DNA from 3 places in the Bradyrhizobium sp. HKCCYLS3077 genome. Region 2 is predicted to be linked to each of the others. Evidence: predicted binding sites of a transcription regulator. Region 2 holds the regulator's gene; each other region holds the start of a gene.
What was found. Region 2 encodes PhoB, which activates phosphate uptake and scavenging genes when phosphate is short. Its sites were predicted from a motif close to TGTCATNNANCTGTCAT; they were not measured.
Positions count from the first base shown of each region.

Region 1: a site for PhoB is predicted at 2,649-2,665, ahead of ugpB (sn-glycerol-3-phosphate ABC transporter substrate-binding protein UgpB). Genes of this name have one in related genera too.
Region 3: a site for PhoB is predicted at 1,688-1,704, ahead of ACQR0Z_RS11565 (Orn/Lys/Arg decarboxylase N-terminal domain-containing protein). Genes of this name have one in related genera too.

Region 1 is NZ_JBNPTH010000001.1:193,685-199,497, forward strand. Features, by position in the region: gene ugpE (sn-glycerol-3-phosphate ABC transporter permease UgpE) at 1-311, opposite strand, end outside; gene ugpA (sn-glycerol-3-phosphate ABC transporter permease UgpA) at 311-1,192, opposite strand; gene ugpB (sn-glycerol-3-phosphate ABC transporter substrate-binding protein UgpB) at 1,278-2,594, opposite strand; gene ACQR0Z_RS00935 (CaiB/BaiF CoA transferase family protein) at 2,786-3,988, opposite strand; gene ACQR0Z_RS00940 (organic hydroperoxide resistance protein) at 4,131-4,556, opposite strand; gene ACQR0Z_RS00945 (MarR family winged helix-turn-helix transcriptional regulator) at 4,731-5,189, shown strand; gene ACQR0Z_RS00950 (GIY-YIG nuclease family protein) at 5,194-5,445, opposite strand; tRNA gene ACQR0Z_RS00955 (tRNA-Ala) at 5,666-5,741, opposite strand.
Region 2 is NZ_JBNPTH010000003.1:117,182-122,994, reverse strand. Features, by position in the region: gene ACQR0Z_RS12435 (nickel-dependent hydrogenase large subunit) at 1-168, opposite strand, end outside; gene ACQR0Z_RS12430 (HupU protein) at 165-1,181, opposite strand; gene ACQR0Z_RS12425 (HoxN/HupN/NixA family nickel/cobalt transporter) at 1,208-2,230, opposite strand; gene ACQR0Z_RS12420 (trypsin-like serine protease) at 2,502-3,818, opposite strand; gene phoB (phosphate regulon transcriptional regulator PhoB) at 3,913-4,620, opposite strand; gene phoU (phosphate signaling complex protein PhoU) at 4,637-5,353, opposite strand; gene pstB (phosphate ABC transporter ATP-binding protein PstB) at 5,382-5,813, opposite strand, start outside.
Region 3 is NZ_JBNPTH010000002.1:1,180,223-1,186,035, forward strand. Features, by position in the region: gene ACQR0Z_RS11565 (Orn/Lys/Arg decarboxylase N-terminal domain-containing protein) at 1-1,642, opposite strand, end outside; gene cobT (nicotinate-nucleotide--dimethylbenzimidazole phosphoribosyltransferase) at 1,829-2,884, shown strand; gene ACQR0Z_RS11575 (histidine phosphatase family protein) at 2,884-3,477, shown strand; gene cobS (adenosylcobinamide-GDP ribazoletransferase) at 3,474-4,193, shown strand; gene cobD (threonine-phosphate decarboxylase CobD) at 4,190-5,215, opposite strand; gene cbiB (adenosylcobinamide-phosphate synthase CbiB) at 5,238-5,813, shown strand, end outside.

The DNA of each region.
Region 1 (5,813 bases), on a different contig from region 2:
ACGATCGCGAACGCCGACAGGATCGAGATGATGATCTTGCCGACGGCGATGCCGATCGCGGTGACGAAGGAGTTCGCGAGCAGCACGCCGACGGGCTGGTTCATGAAGCGCGAGCCGCCGACGAACACGGCGCGATAGTAGTTCTCCAGCATGCGGCCGCCCGGCGTGAGCGGCAGGTTGCCGCTGACGACGGTCGCAGCGTCATAGGTCGAGGCGATGAAGGCGACGTAGACCGGGAAGGCGAAGATCAGTACGCCCAGCGAGAGCACGATGTAGGCGACGAGGTCCCGGAGCGGGCGATGCTCGACCATCAGTACTGCACCTTGCGCTCGACGTAGCGGAACTGGATCGCGGTCAGCGCGATCACGATCACCATCAGCACGACCGATTGCGCGGCGGAGCCGCCGAGATCGCCGCCGAGCCGGCCGTCGGCGAACACCTTGTAGACCATCGTGGTGGTCGAGCCGGCCGGGCCGCCGGCGGTGACCGCGTCGATAATGCCGAAGGTCTCGAAGAATACGTAGACGATGTTGACGACGAGCAGGAAGAAGGTGGTCGGCGACAGCAGCGGGAAGATGATGGTCCAGAACCGGCGCAGCGGACCCGCACCGTCGATCGCGCCGGCCTCGATCACGCTCTTGGGGATCGCCTGCAGGCCCGCGAGGAAGAACAGGAAGTTGTAGGCGACCTGCTTCCAGACCGCGGCCATCACGACGAGGATCATGGCGTGGGTGCCGTCGAGCATCGGGTTCCAATTGAAGCCCATCACGCGCAGCGGTCGCGCCAGGGTGCCGAGCGTCGGGTGGAAGATGAAGAACCACAGCACGCCGGCGATCGCCGGCGCGACCGCGTAGGGCCAGATCATCAGCGTCTTGTAGGCGGAGGCGCCCTTGAGGTTCTTGTCGGCCTGCGTCGCGAACAGCAGCGCGACGCCGAGCGACAGCACGGTGACCAGCGAGGAGAACACCACGGTCGTGCCGATGGCGGTGTAATATTCCGGCTGGGCGAACAGCGCCTGGTAGTTCTCGAACCCGACGAATTCGGAATTGAGGCCGAAGGCGTCCTCGCGCAGGAACGACTGCCAGATTGCCTGGCTGGCCGGCCAGTAGAAGAAGATCAGCGTGATCGCGAGCTGCGGCGCCAGCAGCAGGTAGGGCAGGAGCTTGCCGTTGAAGACGACCGACTTTTCCATGGAGCGCGCCGCGTGAGGGATAGAAGTGAGGCTTCCCCTCCGGTGGGAGAGGAAGCCTCTGGGACGGCCTGACTTTGCCGTTTCCTTACTTGGCCGTTTTCTCGAAGGTGCGCAACATCGCATTGCCGCGGGCAACGGCGGAATCGAGCGCCTCCTTGGCGGTCTTCTTGCCGGCGAGCGCGGCCTCGATCTCCTCGGCCCAGACGTCACGCATCTGCACCATATTGCCGAAGCGCAGGCCACGCGAATTCTCGGTCGGCGGCTTGTTGGTGAGCTCCTTCAGCGGCGTCTGCGGCACCGGGTTCTTGTCGTAGAAGCCGTCCGCCTTGGTCTTCTCATAGGCCGCGGTGGTGATCGGCAGATAGCCGGACTCCTGATGCAGCCTGGCCTGGCGGTTGGTGTCCGACAGGAAGGTGAAGAACTTGGCGACGCCCTTGTACTCGTTCGCCGTCTTGCCGCCCATCACCCACAGCGAGGCGCCGCCGATGATCGAGTTCTGCGGCGCGCCCTGCACGTCCGGATAATACGGCATCGGCGCCGAGGTGAAGTCGAACTTCGCGGTGCTCTTGGCGGTGGCGTAGTAGCCCGACGAGGTCATGAAGATCGCGCATTCGCCTGAGCCGAAGCGGCTCTCGGAGGCCGAGCCGCGGCCGGAATAGTCGTAGGTCTTGTCCTTTTGCAGCTCGACGAGGTTCTGCAAATGCTTGATGTGAAGCGGGGTGTTGAATTCCAGCACCGTGTCGAAGCCGTCGAGACCGTTGGCCTTGGTGCCGATCGGCACGTTGTGCCAGGCCGAGAACTGCTCGATGTGCGCCCACGACGCCCAGGCATTGGAGAAGCCGCAGGTGTCGTGACCGGCTGCCTTCAGCTTCTTGGCGGCCTCGAACACCTCCGGCCAAGTCTTCGGAATCTCGGCGACGCCGGCCTTCTTCAGCTCGTCCTTGTTGATCCACATCACCATGGACGACGAGTTGAACGGGAACGACAGCATGTCGCCCTTCGACGTCGAGTAGTAGCCGGTGATCGCCGGCAGATAGGCCTTCGGATCGAACGGCTCGCCCGCTTCCTTCATCAGCTCATAAACCGGCTTGATGGCGCCCTTGGCGCTCATCATCGTCGCGGTGCCGACCTCGAACACCTGCATGATATGAGGCGCGTTGCCGGCGCGGAACGCGGCGATGCCGGCGTTCATCGTGTCGGGATAGGCGCCCTTGAAGGTTGGCACGACCTTGTAGTCGCTCTGCGAGGCGTTGAACTCTTCGGCGAGCTTGTTGACGATGTCGTTGTTGCCGCCGGTCATGGCGTGCCACCACTGGATTTCAGTCACCGCGAGTGCGGGCGAAGCAGCAAAACCAAAGGTGGCTGCAACGGCAGTCGCGGCAGCAATTTGTCGAAATGACATCAAAAAGATCCTCCCATGAACGTCATCGGTCGTGGCGGCCGTTAACAGCGCCAGATGACAGTTATGTGAATGTATAGACGTATGACCTGACGCGGGAAAGCCACGCGCAGTGCGTCCGCGAAAAGCGGTAAATCGCATCTCTCCGTCACCGCGTCGTGGTGCGACGCGGCGACGCAGCGCGTGCGATGCGATCAGCGTTTGCGTTCCGTGCAGACGGTTCCAGCTTTCCGCAACGCTTCGATCTCGCTCGGCGTGTAGCCGAACTCGCTCAGCACCTCCTCGGCGTGCTGGCTGTATTTCGGCGGTGTCGAGCGCAGGCTCGGCTTGGTGCGTTCGAGCCGGATCGGCGACGCCACGCCCTTGTACCAATCCTTCTCGATGACATCGCCGCGATACAGCGTGTGCGGATTGGTCAGCGCCTGATCGATCTTCTGCACCGGGCCGGCGGGCAGGCCGGCGGCGAGCAGGCGGTCGCACAGCGGCTCGGCCTCGAACTGCCGGAACACGGCGGCGAGCTCGGCGCGCAGCGCCTCGCGATTGGCGACGCGGTCGCGGTTGCGGGCGAAGCGCGGATCGGTGCCGAGCTCGGGGCGGCCGATCTCCTTGGCGAGCTTGCGGAAGGTGCCGTCATTGCCGACGCCGATGAAGATGTCGTCGGTCTTGGTCGGGAAGATCGCGTAGGGCACGAGGTTCGGATGCTCGTTGCCGGTCAGCGACGGCGGCTTGCCATGCATGAAGTAGTTGGCGGTGTGCGGATGCATGATCGCGAGGCCCGTTTCGTAGAGCGTGACCTCGAGGAACTGGCCCTGTCCCGAACGCTGCCGTTCCGACAGCGCCATCAGGATGCCGATCGCGGCGTAGAGGCCCGTGGTGATGTCGACCAAGGGCACGCCGATCCGCATCGGGCCGCTCTCGGGCGAGCCGGTCGCCGCGATCATGCCGGTCATCGCCTGGATGATCGCGTCATAGCCGGGATTGCCGCCGCGCGGGCCGTCGGCGCCGAAGCCGCAGATGCGGCAGTGCACGAGCTTGGGGAATTTCTCGCGCAGCACGTCGCTGCCGATGCCCCACTTTTCCAGGGTGCCCGGCTTGAAGTTCTCGATCAGCACGTCGGCATTCTCGAGCATCTTCAGCAGCACGACGCGGCCGCCCTCGGAGGCGAGGTCGAGGCCGATCGAGCGCTTGTTGCGGTTGATGCCGACGAAGTAGGCCGCGTCCTCGTCGTGGAACGGAGGGCCCCAGTCGCGGACCTCGTCGCCGGCGGGCGGCTCGACCTTGATCACGTCGGCGCCGTGGTCGGCCAGGATCTGCGTGCAATAGGGGCCGCCGAGCACGCGCGTGAGGTCGATCACGCGCAGGCCGGCCATGGCGCCGGGAGCAAATGGGAGTGTCATGGACATCGCGAGGTTGGTTGCAACTCGCGGCCATTAAGCATTGCTGCGCCACTGGCGCAAACGGGCTTACGCGAATGCAGCCCTCGCGAAAAGGCGAGGGCTGCATGGTGCGTGGCGATCTGCCGCGCAGCAGAATTCAGGCTCAGACGACAGTCAGCTTGACGTCGACATTGCCGCGGGTGGCGTTGGAGTAGGGGCACACCTGGTGGGCCTTGGCCACGAGCGCCTCGGCATCCGCCTTGGCAAGGCCGGGCAGCGAGACCGCGAGCTCGGCAGTGATGCCGAAACCGCCTTCCGAGCGCGGACCGATGCCGACCGTGGAGGTCACCGACGCATCGGCCGGAACCTTCGGGCCGCCCTGCGAGGCCACGAACTTCATCGCGCCGATGAAGCAGGCGGCGTAGCCGGCCGCGAACAGCTGCTCCGGATTGTTGCCGGCGCCGCCGCCACCACCGAGCTCCTTCGGGGTGGCGAGCTTGACGCTCAGCGAGCCGTCGAGGGTGGCCGCCTCGCCGTCGCGGCCGCCGGTGGCCTTGGCGCTGGTCTTGTAGAGCACGTTCACGGACATGGGGTGTCTCCCGATTGGGGTGGAGTGGAATTCAGTGAGACGTATTTTGCACACAAATCGATTGCGCACAATATAATTGTTCGGTAGAAAATTCGTGATCGGTGTTTTCCGGTCGTTGCCGCCGCCCTCGCGCAACGCCCAAGATGTGCCCGACGATCCATCCCTGGTGTGACCATGCCCAAGAAGACGACAGCCGACGTGCCCCTCCAGCTCGGCAGCCAGCTCTGCTTCGCGGTCTATTCGACGGCCCACGCGTTCAACCGCGTCTACAAGCCGCTGCTCGACCGCCTTGGCCTGACCTATCCGCAATATCTGGTGATGCTGGTGCTGTGGGAGGGCGATGGTCTTACCGTGAAGGAGATCGGCGCAAGGCTGTTCCTGGACTCGGGCACTCTGACCCCGCTGCTCAAGCGCATGGAGGCGCTGCATCTGCTGACACGGACGCGATCAACGGAGGACGAGCGCCAGGTGCTGGTGACGCTGACAGGGCAGGGGGCGGCGTTGCGGGAGAAGGCCAAGGCGATCGTCCCGCCGGCGATCCTGGACGCAACAGGCTGCTCGATCGCCGAGCTGGCGGATTTGCACGGCAAGCTGGTGAAGCTAAGGGAGCGGCTGGAGGCGGCGGTGGAGTGAGGGCTCAAGCCGGCCCGAGCAGGCGCTTCTTCGAGAACGCGCGTCCCGAGTGCGATTTCAGATAAGCCTCGAAGGCTAACGCGCGGTGCTTGTCCGGAAAGGCGCAGTACCAGACCAACGTCCAAGGCAAGAACTTGGAGGTGTGGGCTGAGCGGCCGGCGTTGTGATCCTTGAGACGCTGCCGGATGTCCGCGGTCGCGCCGATGTATTCCTGATCGGGAAAGCTGACGCTACGGATGATGTAGACGTACCACATGACGATGGGCTCGCCGCGAGGGATCGCAGGCGCGCATTTTGTGGCCGGGAAAAGAACTTGTCAGCTTGGCTTTCACGCCGTCGCGTCAGCCGAACTCAAACGAGAAGGAAGGACTTCGTTGCTGAGCAGCCCGGCTTCGCCAAGGGGCTTCGCCGGGCACCACGCTTCGCCCTCAGGGCTCCGTCGTGGCTGCGCCACGCGTAGCCCGGAGGGCGAAGCGTGGTGGAGCCAGGCGGGATCGAACCGCCGACCTCTTGCATGCCATGCAAGCGCTCTCCCAGCTGAGCTATGGCCCCTGAACCGAACCGGCGGTCTGGGCGACCGCCGGGGAGCACCGTGAACCACAGTTCGCGGCTGATCTCAAGTGG
Region 2 (5,813 bases):
CGCTATCACCAGGGCATCTAGCGGCGGCCGCCCTTCCAGGATCTGCTCGAAGCCGCGGTAGAGCGGCGCCGTCACTTCGGCGCGCGCGACGCGGCCGCTGTCGATATCCAGGCGGACTTCGAGATCGCCCTCGACGCGGTTGAACGGGCCGACCGTGATCCGCGTCATGAGCTGCGCTTATCGCCGGAGCGGCTCGGCGGCACCACGACGTGGTCGGCGGTCGCATTGACGCGCACACGGCGCGGCGTTGCCGATTTCGACAGCGCGGCCAGCGCGACGAACCAGGCCTTGGGCATGTCGGTCGGGAGCCCCACAGGGATGCCCGCGAGCTTCGCCGTCTGCAGATAGTTCTGCGTGCTCTCGAAACCCGGCGAGGTGCAGGCAATGCAGGCATAGCCGCCCTTGGTGCAGGAGCCACCGCCGTTCCAGGAGCGCTGGTTGCAGTCGCCGACGGCTTGCGTCGCGCGGCAGCCCAGATGCTCCATCAGGCAGCCGCGTTCCGACATCGTTTCCGCGCTCGCCTTGAACTCATAGAACTCGTTGCGCGAGCAGCCGTGATGCGCGAGGTGGTTGGCGATGAAGGTCGGGCGCCCGACGGCGTCGAGACCGCCCGCCGTGAGGTCGCCAGCGGTGAGCGCCAATAAGCTTTCCATCACCCAGCCGGGATGCGGTGCGCAGCCCGCGACATTGATGACCGGCAGCCCGCGCTTCGAGCGGAAGCCGGAGCCGAGCGCACCGCCGGCATCGCTGCCCTCGAACTGCAGCCCGACGGCGTCGGTCGGATTGCTCCCGGCCGCGGGAATGCCGCCATAGGCCGCACAGCTTCCAACCGCGACGACGTAGTCGGCAAGCGGGGCGAGATCGAGCAGCCAGTGATAGATCGAGCGGTTGGTGCCGGCGAGCATGTTGAAGCGACCGCTGAGATGCGGTCCGCGCGCGACCGAGCCTTCGAGCACCAGCAGATCGAGCCGCTCGCGGCCGTCACGGATCGCGTCGAGCAGCTCGACGACCTCGTCGCCGGTCTCCTCGCTGACAGAAGGGTGCCAGATCAGGTCGATGCCGGATTGGCGCAGCTCGTCGAACCAGCCGGAGGCGCCGCTTTCCAGGATCGACATCGTGCAGCCGCCGCAGCTCGCGCCCTGCAGCCACAGCATCCTGGTCATTCCCTCCGCGCCGGCCATCGTGAGGTCCTGCCCTCAGCACAGCTTCATGCTGTCGTGTTTGGTATCTCCCCGGGGTTTAGCGTCCCCGCACGAAGGGTGGCAAGCGCCGCGTCGGCCTCGGAATCGCGCGGGCGGCGGTTGAAGACCACGGCACCGGCCCAGATCAGTCCGAACAGGACGACCGCGACGATCCCCAGATCGGCGATTCCATCACCGAGCGCGCTCGCAACATCGGCCCAGGTTCCGGTCAGGCCGAACAGCGGCGCCAGCAGCGTGGCGGCCTCGACGCCGCCGATCACCAGCGCGATCATCACCGACAGCCCGGTGATCACCAGATTGTAGCGTCGCTTGCGCGCGGGATCCGTCAGCGCCCAGCGGTAGGCGCCGACCATCAGCATGCCGTCGGCGGTGTCGACGGTCGCCATCGCCGCGGCGAACAGCGCCGGGAACACCAGGATATGCACCAGGCTCTCGCCGCGGGCCGCTTCGGTCGCCGACAGGCTCAAAAGACCGATCTCGCTGGCGGTGTCGAAACCGAGGCCGAACAGGAAGCCGAGCGGGAACATGTGCCAGGCGCGCGACACGACCCGCAGCACGGGCCGCAGCAGACGAATCAGGAGGCCGTTGCCGGGGCTCGCGCTGTCCGTTTCGGACCGGGGCGAGCGGCGCCAGAGGTTCACGAACAGGACGAGGTTCGCCAACGCGATCAGCAGCAGGAAGCCTGCCGACACCGAGGTGCCGATGGCGCCGCCGATCGCCCGGATCGCACTGTCCTCCCGCAACAGATCCGCGCCGGCGACCAGGCTCACGACGATCGTGGCGATCACGACGACGCTCGAATGGCCGAGCGCGAAGTAAAGACCCGCGGCGCGCGGCGCATCGCCGTCCTGCACCAGCTTGCGGACCACATTGTCGATCGCCGCAATATGATCGGCATCGACAGCGTGGCGGAGGCCGAGCAGCCAGGCCAACAGCGCGGTGCCGACGATGGCAGGGCGATCGGCATAGAGTGCGAACGCCCAGGCCCAGGCGAGCGCATTGGCGAGCACGAGACCGGCCAGCAGCATCGCATTGCGACGCCCGACCGGCCGCAGCCAGGCTTGGATCCAGCGCGCGGGACCAGGATGATCAATTGGCAAAATCGTCATACTCGGACAGGAGAGCAAGACCCGCGCCAAAAGGCAAGGCTCACGCTGCCAGGCCCAAATCACTTGCAAATCAACCCTCGTCGTCCGTGCGGCCGAGGTTCCCATCTTTGCCTTGGCAATCCGCTATCCGGTCACGCACAAACATTGACCAGCCCGTGTCCAACTCTCTTCCCTCTTCTCCTCCCTTCCTTCACCGCGCGGATGCGCTCTGCGCGGCGATCTCGCGCCGCACGGCCGCCTCGAACTGGCTGGCGGGCGCGGCGAACATCAGCCGGGTCTCCTCGTGGAACGCCGAAAAGATGCCGACCACCACCGGCTCGCCGCCGATCTCGGCCAGGATCGGCGAGCCCGAGTAGCCGAAATTGGCGAGGCAATGCACGGTCAGCAGACGGGCGTCCTTGGTCATGCCGGCGCTGCAATTACGCTGGCCGGTCGGCGAATAGCGCCGCTCCTGACCGTAGCCGATCTCGGAGATCGTGCCCGCCTTGGTCGCAGCCGCGAGCTCGTCGCGGCCCACGGACTTCACTGCCACCGGCTTCGAAGGCAGCGCATCCTTCAGGATGATCAGGGCCCAGTCGGCCGGCGAGCGGTCGATCGACCATTTGTCGTGCTGGGTCGGTATGAACTCAGGCGCGACGATCAGCTTGTCGGCAACCGACGAGGCCGCGGGCGTGCCCTTGTTCATGCCCGCCAGGAAATGGACGTTGCCGGGGCTGACCTGGGTGAGACCGTTGAAGACACAATGCGCCGCCGTCAGCACCACGCGCGGCGCCACCAAGGTGCCGGTGCACGAGCCTCCCGTACTGTATTGCGCCACGGTCACGACACCGATCGATGATGCCGGCCAGGAGGTGGGATCGACGACGTCGCCGAAGTGGCGGTCGAGCCCGAGCAGTTGCTCCGCGCGCGGATTGGCGATGCCGGCATCTGCCGATTCCGGCTTCGGCCGCCACGCCGCAATGGTGGCCTCGGCTTGCTGCCGCTGCGCTTCGCTGAGCTTCACTCTCTGGATCTCGCGGCCGGCCGACCTGACGCCGCTGCGTCCGGCCATCACCAGCCAAGCATAACCCTGGATGACGTCCCTGGTCATGACCTCGCCGTCGAGCATCATCAGGCCGAGCATGTATTGCGACTGGGCAAAGCCCTGCGCCGCCGCGCGGTTGAACCAGCGCGCGGCTTCGCCGTGATCGCGGGCGGCGCCTTCCCCGTTGAAATAGGCGATGCCGAGATAATGCTGGGCGACGGCGAGCCCTTGATCGGCGGCCTTGCGGTACCAGACCAGCGCCTCCGCCTGGTTGCGCGGGGCGCCCAGGCCGAAGGCCTGCATGAATCCGACATTGAATTGCGCGCGCGCATCGCCCTTGGCGGCGAGCGGCTGGAGCCGGCGCAACGCCGCCGCCGGCTGTCCATTCGACGCCGCAGCGACGGCGTCCTCGAGCTCGGCGGCTGCGGCATTGCCGGCAGCCACAAGCAACAAGGCCAACAAGATAGCGAGCGTCCTGATCATTGCGTCTGCCGAGGTCCGACCATGATGATGGGAACTCGATCACACAGGATCAAGACGGCAACGGCGTGACCGCGCGATCAGGCCTGCTCGCCCGTCACGCCTGCTCCGACTTGGCGAACCGATCATCCAGCGCATAGCCCGCGCCGCGCACGGTGCGGATCGGATCCTGCTCGCGGCCGGGATTGAGCAGCTTGCGCAGCCGGCCGATATGCACGTCCACCGTGCGCTCGTCGATATAGATGTCGCGGCCCCAGACGCTGTCGAGCAACTGCTCGCGGCTGAACACGCGGCCGGGATGCTCCAGGAAGAATTCGAGCAGGCGGTATTCGGTCGGGCCGAGATCGATCGGCCGGCCCGAACGCGCGACGCGGCGCTTCTCGCGGTCGAGCTCGATGTCGCCATAGGACAAGACGGTCGCCAGCCGCTCCGGGCTCGCGCGCCGCAGCAGGCCCTTTACGCGCGCCAGCAGCTCCGGCACCGAGAACGGCTTGACGATGTAATCGTCGGCGCCGGTCGCAAGCCCCCGCACACGCTCGCTCTCCTCGCCGCGCGCGGTGAGCATGATGATCGGCAGCTGCTTGGTCTCGGACCGCGCCCGCAGCCGCCGGCACAGCTCGATGCCGGACAGGCCCGGCAGCATCCAGTCGAGCACGACCAGATCGGGCACGCGCTCCTTGAGCCGCGTGTCGGCCTCGTCGCCGCGCGCCACGGTCTCGACCTCGTAGCCTTCGGCCTCGAGGTTGTAGCGCAGCAGCGTCGTCAGCGCCTCCTCGTCCTCAACCACCAGAATTCGCGCACCCATGTCGAAATCGTCTTTCTCAGTTACCGGGGATCGTGGTCGCGAAGCTGGTCATGTCGCCCTTCGGGCGCTTGTCCATGATCTGCTGGCCCTCGATCATATAGAACACCGTCTCGGCGATGTTGGTGGCGTGGTCGCCCATCCGCTCGATGTTCTTGGCGCAGAACATCAAATGGATGCAAAACGAGATGTTGCGCGGGTCTTCCATCATGTAGGTCAGGAGCTCGCGGAACAGCGAGGTGCAGATCGCATCGACCTCCTCGTCGCCCTTCCACACCGTCATCGCCGCCGGCAGGTCATGCGCCGCATAGGCGTCCAGCACCGTCTTGACCTGCGACTGCACCAGGTCGGTCATGTGCTCGAGGCCGCGGATCAGCTTCAGCGGATGGAAGTCGCTCTCCAGCGCGGCGACGCGCTTGCCGATGTTCTTGGCGAGGTCGCCGATGCGCTCCAGATCGGTGGCGACGCGCATCGCGCCGACGATCTCGCGCAAATCCACCGCCATCGGCTGGCGGCGGGCGATCGTCAGCACCGCGCGCTCCTCGATGATGCGCTGCAGCTTGTCGACCTCGGCGTCGGCGGCGACCACCTTCTGGCCGAGCGCCACGTCGCGCCGCACCAGCGCGTCGACGGAATCGACGATCAGCCGCTCGGCGAGGCCGCCCATCTCCGACACCAGCCGGGTGAGGTCCTGCAGATCGCTGTCGAACGCCTTGGCGGTATGTTCACTGGCCATGTTGATCTCCTGAAGAATGCTGTCGGCGTCAGCCGAACCGGCCGGTGATGTAGTCCTGGGTCCGCCGATCGCTCGGCGAGGTGAAGATCTTGCTGGTCTCGTCGAACTCGATCAGCTCGCCGAGATACATGAAGGCGGTCTTGTCGGAGACGCGGGCCGCCTGCTGCATGTTATGGGTGACGATCGCGATCGTATAGTTCTCCGCGAGCTCCTGGATCAGCTCCTCGACCTTGGCGGTCGAGATCGGGTCGAGCGCCGAGCACGGCTCGTCGAACAGGATCACCTCGGGCCGGACGGCGACCGTGCGCGCGATGCACAAGCGCTGCTGCTGGCCGCCGGACAGCGACAGGCCAGAGGCGTTGAGCTTGTCCTTGACCTCGTTCCACAGCGCGCCGCCGCGCAGCGCCTTCTCGACGCGGTCGTCCATCTCGGACTTCGAGATCTTCTCATAGAGCCGGAT
Region 3 (5,813 bases), on a different contig from region 2:
GCGCGAGATCCGGGAAGCCGTGCCAGGCCTCGCCGGGCGCGAGCTGCCAGAGCGCGGCGTCGGTCGCGAGCTGATCGGTCGAGATCGCCTCCCAGGCGACGTCATGCCGGCCGCCGGGGCTCGCTGCATCGGGGATTGAGACACGGTCGGGGACGAACGGCTCGAAGAACCAGCGCCGCGCCGGATCCTTCTCCTTCTCCTCGAACTCCCGCCGCATCGCCCTGATCTTCTTGCGCAATTCGATGCCGAGCCGGATCGTGTCGTCCCACAGCACCTCGCCGGAGCGGCCCTTCATCATCTGTGCGCCGACGTCGAGCGAGGCGAACAGCGGATAGAACGGCGAGGTCGAGGCGTGCTGCATGAAGCTTTCGTTGAAGCGGCGATGCTCGACGCGACGGCGCTGGCCCTTGATGTGGCGGTCCTTGATGTGGATCTGCGAGGCCTGCGAGAAGCTCGCGAGCTGCTTGTGGGTCGACTGCGTGGCGATGATGCCGGGCGCATCGGGGCCGAGCTCGGACAGGCCCATCGCGAAGCGGCCCGCATAGAGCGGGTGGAACTTCATGAACCCCGCCCAGGCCTCGTCGAACATGATGTACTCGCAGAGGTGCCCGATGCGCTTGAGGATCATCTCGGCGCTGTGGATGGTGCCGTCATAGGTGCACTGCTCGACCACGGCGACCCGGAAAGGCCGCTCCTTGCGCCAGACGTCGGGGTCCTTGACGAGCGGATTGTTGCGGATCCGCTGCCGCAGATGCTCCTCGTCGAGCAGGTCCCAGCGCATCGGCCCGATCAGGCCCCAGGCGTTGCGGACGGTCGGGACGTAGACCGGCACGCCGCCGGCGATCAGCAGGGCGCCGTGATGGGCGGCCTTGTGGTTGTTGCGGTCGAACAGCACGAGATCGCCGTCGGTGACCAGTGCGCCCAGCACCACCTTGTTGGAGGTCGAGGTGCCGTTGAGGACGAAATAGGTCTTCTCGGCGCCGAAGATCTGCGCCGCCTCCTTCTGAGCCCGCAGCGCCGGTCCCTCATGGGTGAGAAGATCCCCGAGATCGAGCACGGAATTGTCGAGGTCGTCGCGGAACACGGCCTCGCCGAGATGCTCGACGAAGATGCGCCCGATCGGGCTGCGGCTGTAGAACACGCCGCCATTGTGCCCGGGGCAGGTCCAGAGCTGGTTGCCTTCCTCGGCATAGTCGACCAGCGTGCCGAAGAACGGCGTCTTCAAGGTCTCGGCATATTGCTTGAGCCGGCTGATCAGATTCTTGGCGATGAACGCCGGCGTTTCCTCCGAGAGGAAGACGTAGCCGTCGATGAAGTCGAGCACCTCGACCGGCAGATCCTCGAAGCGCTTGCGCCGAATCAACAGGATGATCGGGAAGTCCAGGCCGCGCCGCCGCATCAGGTTGATCAGCGATGCCGTCTTGCCCTCCAGCCCCTTCTTGCCCCAATCGACCACCATGCAGCCGATCGCGGCATCCGTCTGCACCGCGATCTCGGCGTCCTCCAGCTTGCGGGCGCGCACGACCTCGAAGCCCGAACGCTGGATCTCCTCGATGATCTGGTTGAAGCGGACGCCGGCGAGGTCGTCGGTCTCGAACACAGGTGCGGCGAACAGGAAGGTGAAGCGGCGGAAATAATCCATGGGCATCTTTCGGCTGGGTGGGGCAGAAACCTGTCGGATGGTTCGATGACAGTTGGATGACAGCCGGGCGCTGGCCGGAGGGAGGCGGTCGTCCGGCTGCCGGTTCCGCAGAAGCTGCCGATGCGCTTGTCTTGGCGGTGCGCCGGTGGCAATCGTCCGCGACCAGGAACGCTGAAAGGACCCATCTTGCTCCCCGACTGGATCAGCGCCGAATGCCCAGCGCCCTCCCACTCGCATCGCGAGGCAGCCCTGGCGCGCCAGGCGCAACTGACCAAGCCGCTCGGCGCGCTCGGGCGGCTGGAGGAGGTCGCGGTCGAGCTGGCGGCGCTGCAGGCCTCCGAGCGGCCGGCGGCGGAGCGGGTTCCGGTGGTGCTTTTTGCCGGGGACCATGGCATCGCCGCCCAGGGGGTCTCGGCCTATCCGCCGGAAGTGACGGTGCAGATGCTGCACAACTTCGCCGGCGGGGGCGCGGCGATCTCGGTGCTGGCGCGCAGTTTGGGCTGTCCGCTGGAGGTGGTCGATGTCGGAACGCTCGCCGTCGACGCGGTGCGTGGGGTTTCCGTCGACAAGCCACGGCGCGGCACTCGTGACTTCAGCGCGGAGCAGGCGCTGACGCCGGAGGAGGTCGCCTTCGCCTGCGAGGCCGGGCGACGCGCGGTCGCTCGGCAGGCCGACCACGCGCCCGATCTCGTGATCTTCGGCGAGATGGGCATCGGCAATACGACATCGGCCGCAGCGATTGCAGCAGCGCTGCTGTCCTGCGCGCCGCACGACATCGTCGGCAGCGGCACGGGGCTCGATGCTGACGGGCGAGCCAGGAAAGCCGCGGTGATTTCCGCAGCCCTGGCGCGGCATGGCTTGATGCCGAATGCGGCCGTGGCCGATGTCCTGGCCGCCGTCGGGGGCCTCGAAATCATCGCGATGGCCGGCGCGATGATCGCGGCCGCGCAGCGGCGCTGGCCGGTGCTGGTCGACGGCTTCATCGTCTCGGTCGCAGCCCTCGTGGCGGTCAGGCTCAATCCGTCGTGCCGGCCCTGGCTGTTGTTCTCGCATCGCTCCGCGGAGCGCGGCCATGCGGTCGTGCTCGACGCGCTCGGCGCCCGCCCGCTGATCGACCTCGATCTCAGGCTCGGCGAAGCCTCGGGTGCTGCCACGGCGCTGCCGATCATCCGGCTTGCCTGCGCGCTCCACAACGGCATGGCCACGTTCGCGGAGGCTGCCGTCTCCGGTCGCGAAACCTGATGCGGATCGATCTGCTGCGGCACGGGACCACCGGGCGAGACGGCCATCTCGATGGCCGCACCGATCCGCCGCTGAGCGAGGCGGGCTGGGATCAATTCCGGCAGCAGACCCAAAGCGGGGAATGGAGCCGCGTCGTGAGCTCGCCGTTGGTGCGCGCGCGTGCTGCGGCTGAGGATTATGCCCGACGGACCGGCTGCGCGCTGCACGTCGATCCGGATTGGAGCGAGCTCGATTTCGGGCAATGGGATGGACGCAAGCGCAGCGACATTATGAGCGCACCGGAAGAGGCTGCCTTGCTCGAGGCCTTCTATGCTGACCCGATGGTGGCGGCACCGGATGGGGAGAGCTGGGCCGATCTGCAAGCGCGGGTATCGCGCGCAGTTGACCGCATTCTCGTGACACCCGAACTGGCGTCGGTCCTCGTCGTCACGCATGGCGGGGCGATCCGCGCCGCGCTGGCGCACCTGCTCGGATGGCCCTTGCGCCAACTGTGGAGCCTGCGCATTCATCCTGGCACCCGTCTCACCCTGGAAGCCGGGCAGGGCGCGGATGGCGCGCCATGGGCCGAAATCGTCGAGATCATCCAGCCATGAGCTTGCGTGAATTCTGGATCGCCCTGCAGTTTCTGACGCGTCTGCCGACACCACGCGTGGCCGACTCTCGGCCCGATGATCTCGCGCGAGCGTCGCTGTGGTTTCCAGCCGTCGGCCTCGTGATCGGCGCCTGTCTCGCGATTGTCGCTCGAGTCTTTCAGAGTGCCGATCCCTGGATCGTCGCGCTCGCCGTACTGATCGCGTGGATCTGGATCACGGGCGCGCTGCATCTCGACGGGCTTGGCGATGTCGCTGATGCGTTCGGCGCATCGCATGGCAAGCCGGAGCGCTTCGTCGCGGTGCTCGGCGATCCCCATGCCGGCAGCTTCGCCGTCGTTGCGATCGCGCTGCAGATTGCCGCGAAGCTGGTGCTGATCGCCGAATTGGCGACCGGGCCGACGGCCTGGGCGCTCCTGCTCGTTCCGGCCTGGGCGCGCCTGGGGACGCTGGTCTGCACCAAGACGCTGCTGTCGTTGAAGCCAGGGATGGGCGCGAGCGTTACGAACGGCGTCGGCTGGAATGTCATCGTGATCTGGGGCGGCGTGCTCGCGGTCGCCGCACTCGCCGGAGCGCCGGCGACGCTCTTGGCCATCGCATTGATCCCGGCGATCGCGTTCTATTGGCAATGGCGGCTCGGCGGCATCACCGGCGACTGTCATGGCGCCAGCATCGAAGTGACGGAAACGCTGCTGCTCGCAGCCTGCGTGCTCGGCTAGCGTTCAAGCGCCTGTCCGAGCCGCTGCCACTGGGCTTCGTCGCCGGGCAGGCCGAAGCGGAGCCAGTTCGGACGTGCCGGGAAGCGTCGGACGTGGATGCCACGGCGCGCAAGCCGCTCGGCGATATCGGGCGCACCATCCGCGGCGACCAGCCGGAACAGCGGTGTGCCGCCGATCGCGCGGCAGCCGGCTGTAGACAGAAGCGCGTCGAGGCGCGCGCAATCCTGGGCCAGCCGCGCGCGGGTCTGTTGCAGCCAGGTGTCGTCGGCGAGTGCGGCCGTTCCGATGGCGAGCGCGGGCCCCGAGACCGCCCACGGTCCGAGGTCGTCGCGAATATGCTGGATCACGTCGTCGGAGCCGAGCGCGAAACCGAGGCGCACACCGCCAAGGCCATAGACCTTGCCGAACGAACGCAACACGATCGTGGCTGGCGGCAGATCGGCGGTGAGGCTTGCGTCAGCGGGATAAAGGTCGATGAAGGCTTCGTCGACGATCAGCAGGCCGTCATGTCGGCGCAAGGTCGACGCCAGTCGGACGAGCGCATCGCGCTGATACAGACGGCCGGTCGGATTGTTGGGATTGACCACGACCGCCACGTCGGCATCGGCGAGTGCCGCGATGTCATCGACGAGGTCGACCCGATGACCGCAGCGGCGCCAGCATCGCGCGTGCTCCTCATAGGTTGGCGCGAGCACGGCGACGGTCGAGCGCGGGCGCAGCCGCGGCAGGATCTGCAGCAGGGCCTGCGTGCCCGGCGCGGCCGCGATCATCTCGGACTGCGGGACGCCGTAGCGCGCCGCGGCCGCCGCGCGCAGCGCGCGTTCCTCGTCCTTGCCCGGCAGGCGCGACCAGCTTGCGGCGGAAAGTTCGGGCACAGAGTAGGGGATCGGGTTGATGCCGGTCGACAGATCGATCCACGGACGCGGCGCATCGGGGTAGCGGCGGCTGACCGCATCGAGATCGCCGCCGTGAACGATCGCTTCCGGCGCCTCGAAACGCGTGCTAGTCGCTCTCTGGTCCATATCTGTCCTTCAGCGGAGATCGATGTTCGTCTCTCTCGCGCTTACGGCGCTGCTCATCGAGGCGGCCGCCGGTTATCCCCAGATCCTGGTGCAGCGCGTCGGCCATCCCGTGATGTGGATGGGCGCGCTGATAGCATGGGCCGACCGCCACTGGAACGGGGACGGCGACAGCTTTGCCGTGCGTCGGGCGTCCGGCGTCGGGCTCGTGGCCCTGCTCGTGGCCGTGATGGCCGCCATCGGTCTCGCCGCCACCTGGCTCATGACCGCGCTTCTCGGCAACATCGGCGCAACGATCGTCCTCGGTATATTGGCCAGCAGCCTGCTGGCGCAGCGCAGCCTCGACACGCACGTTGCCGCTGTCGCGGAGGGGTTGGAGACCGGCGGGCTCGAGGGCGGCCGCCGTGCGGTGGCGATGATCGTCGGGCGTGATCCGGAACGGCTGGATGAGGCGGGCGTGTCGCGCGCCGCGATCGAGAGCTTGGCGGAGAATTTCTCCGATGGTATCGTCGCGCCGTTGTTCTGGCTGTTCATGGGCGGGCTTCCCGGGATCCTGATCTACAAGGCGATCAACACCGCCGACAGCATGATCGGCCATCTG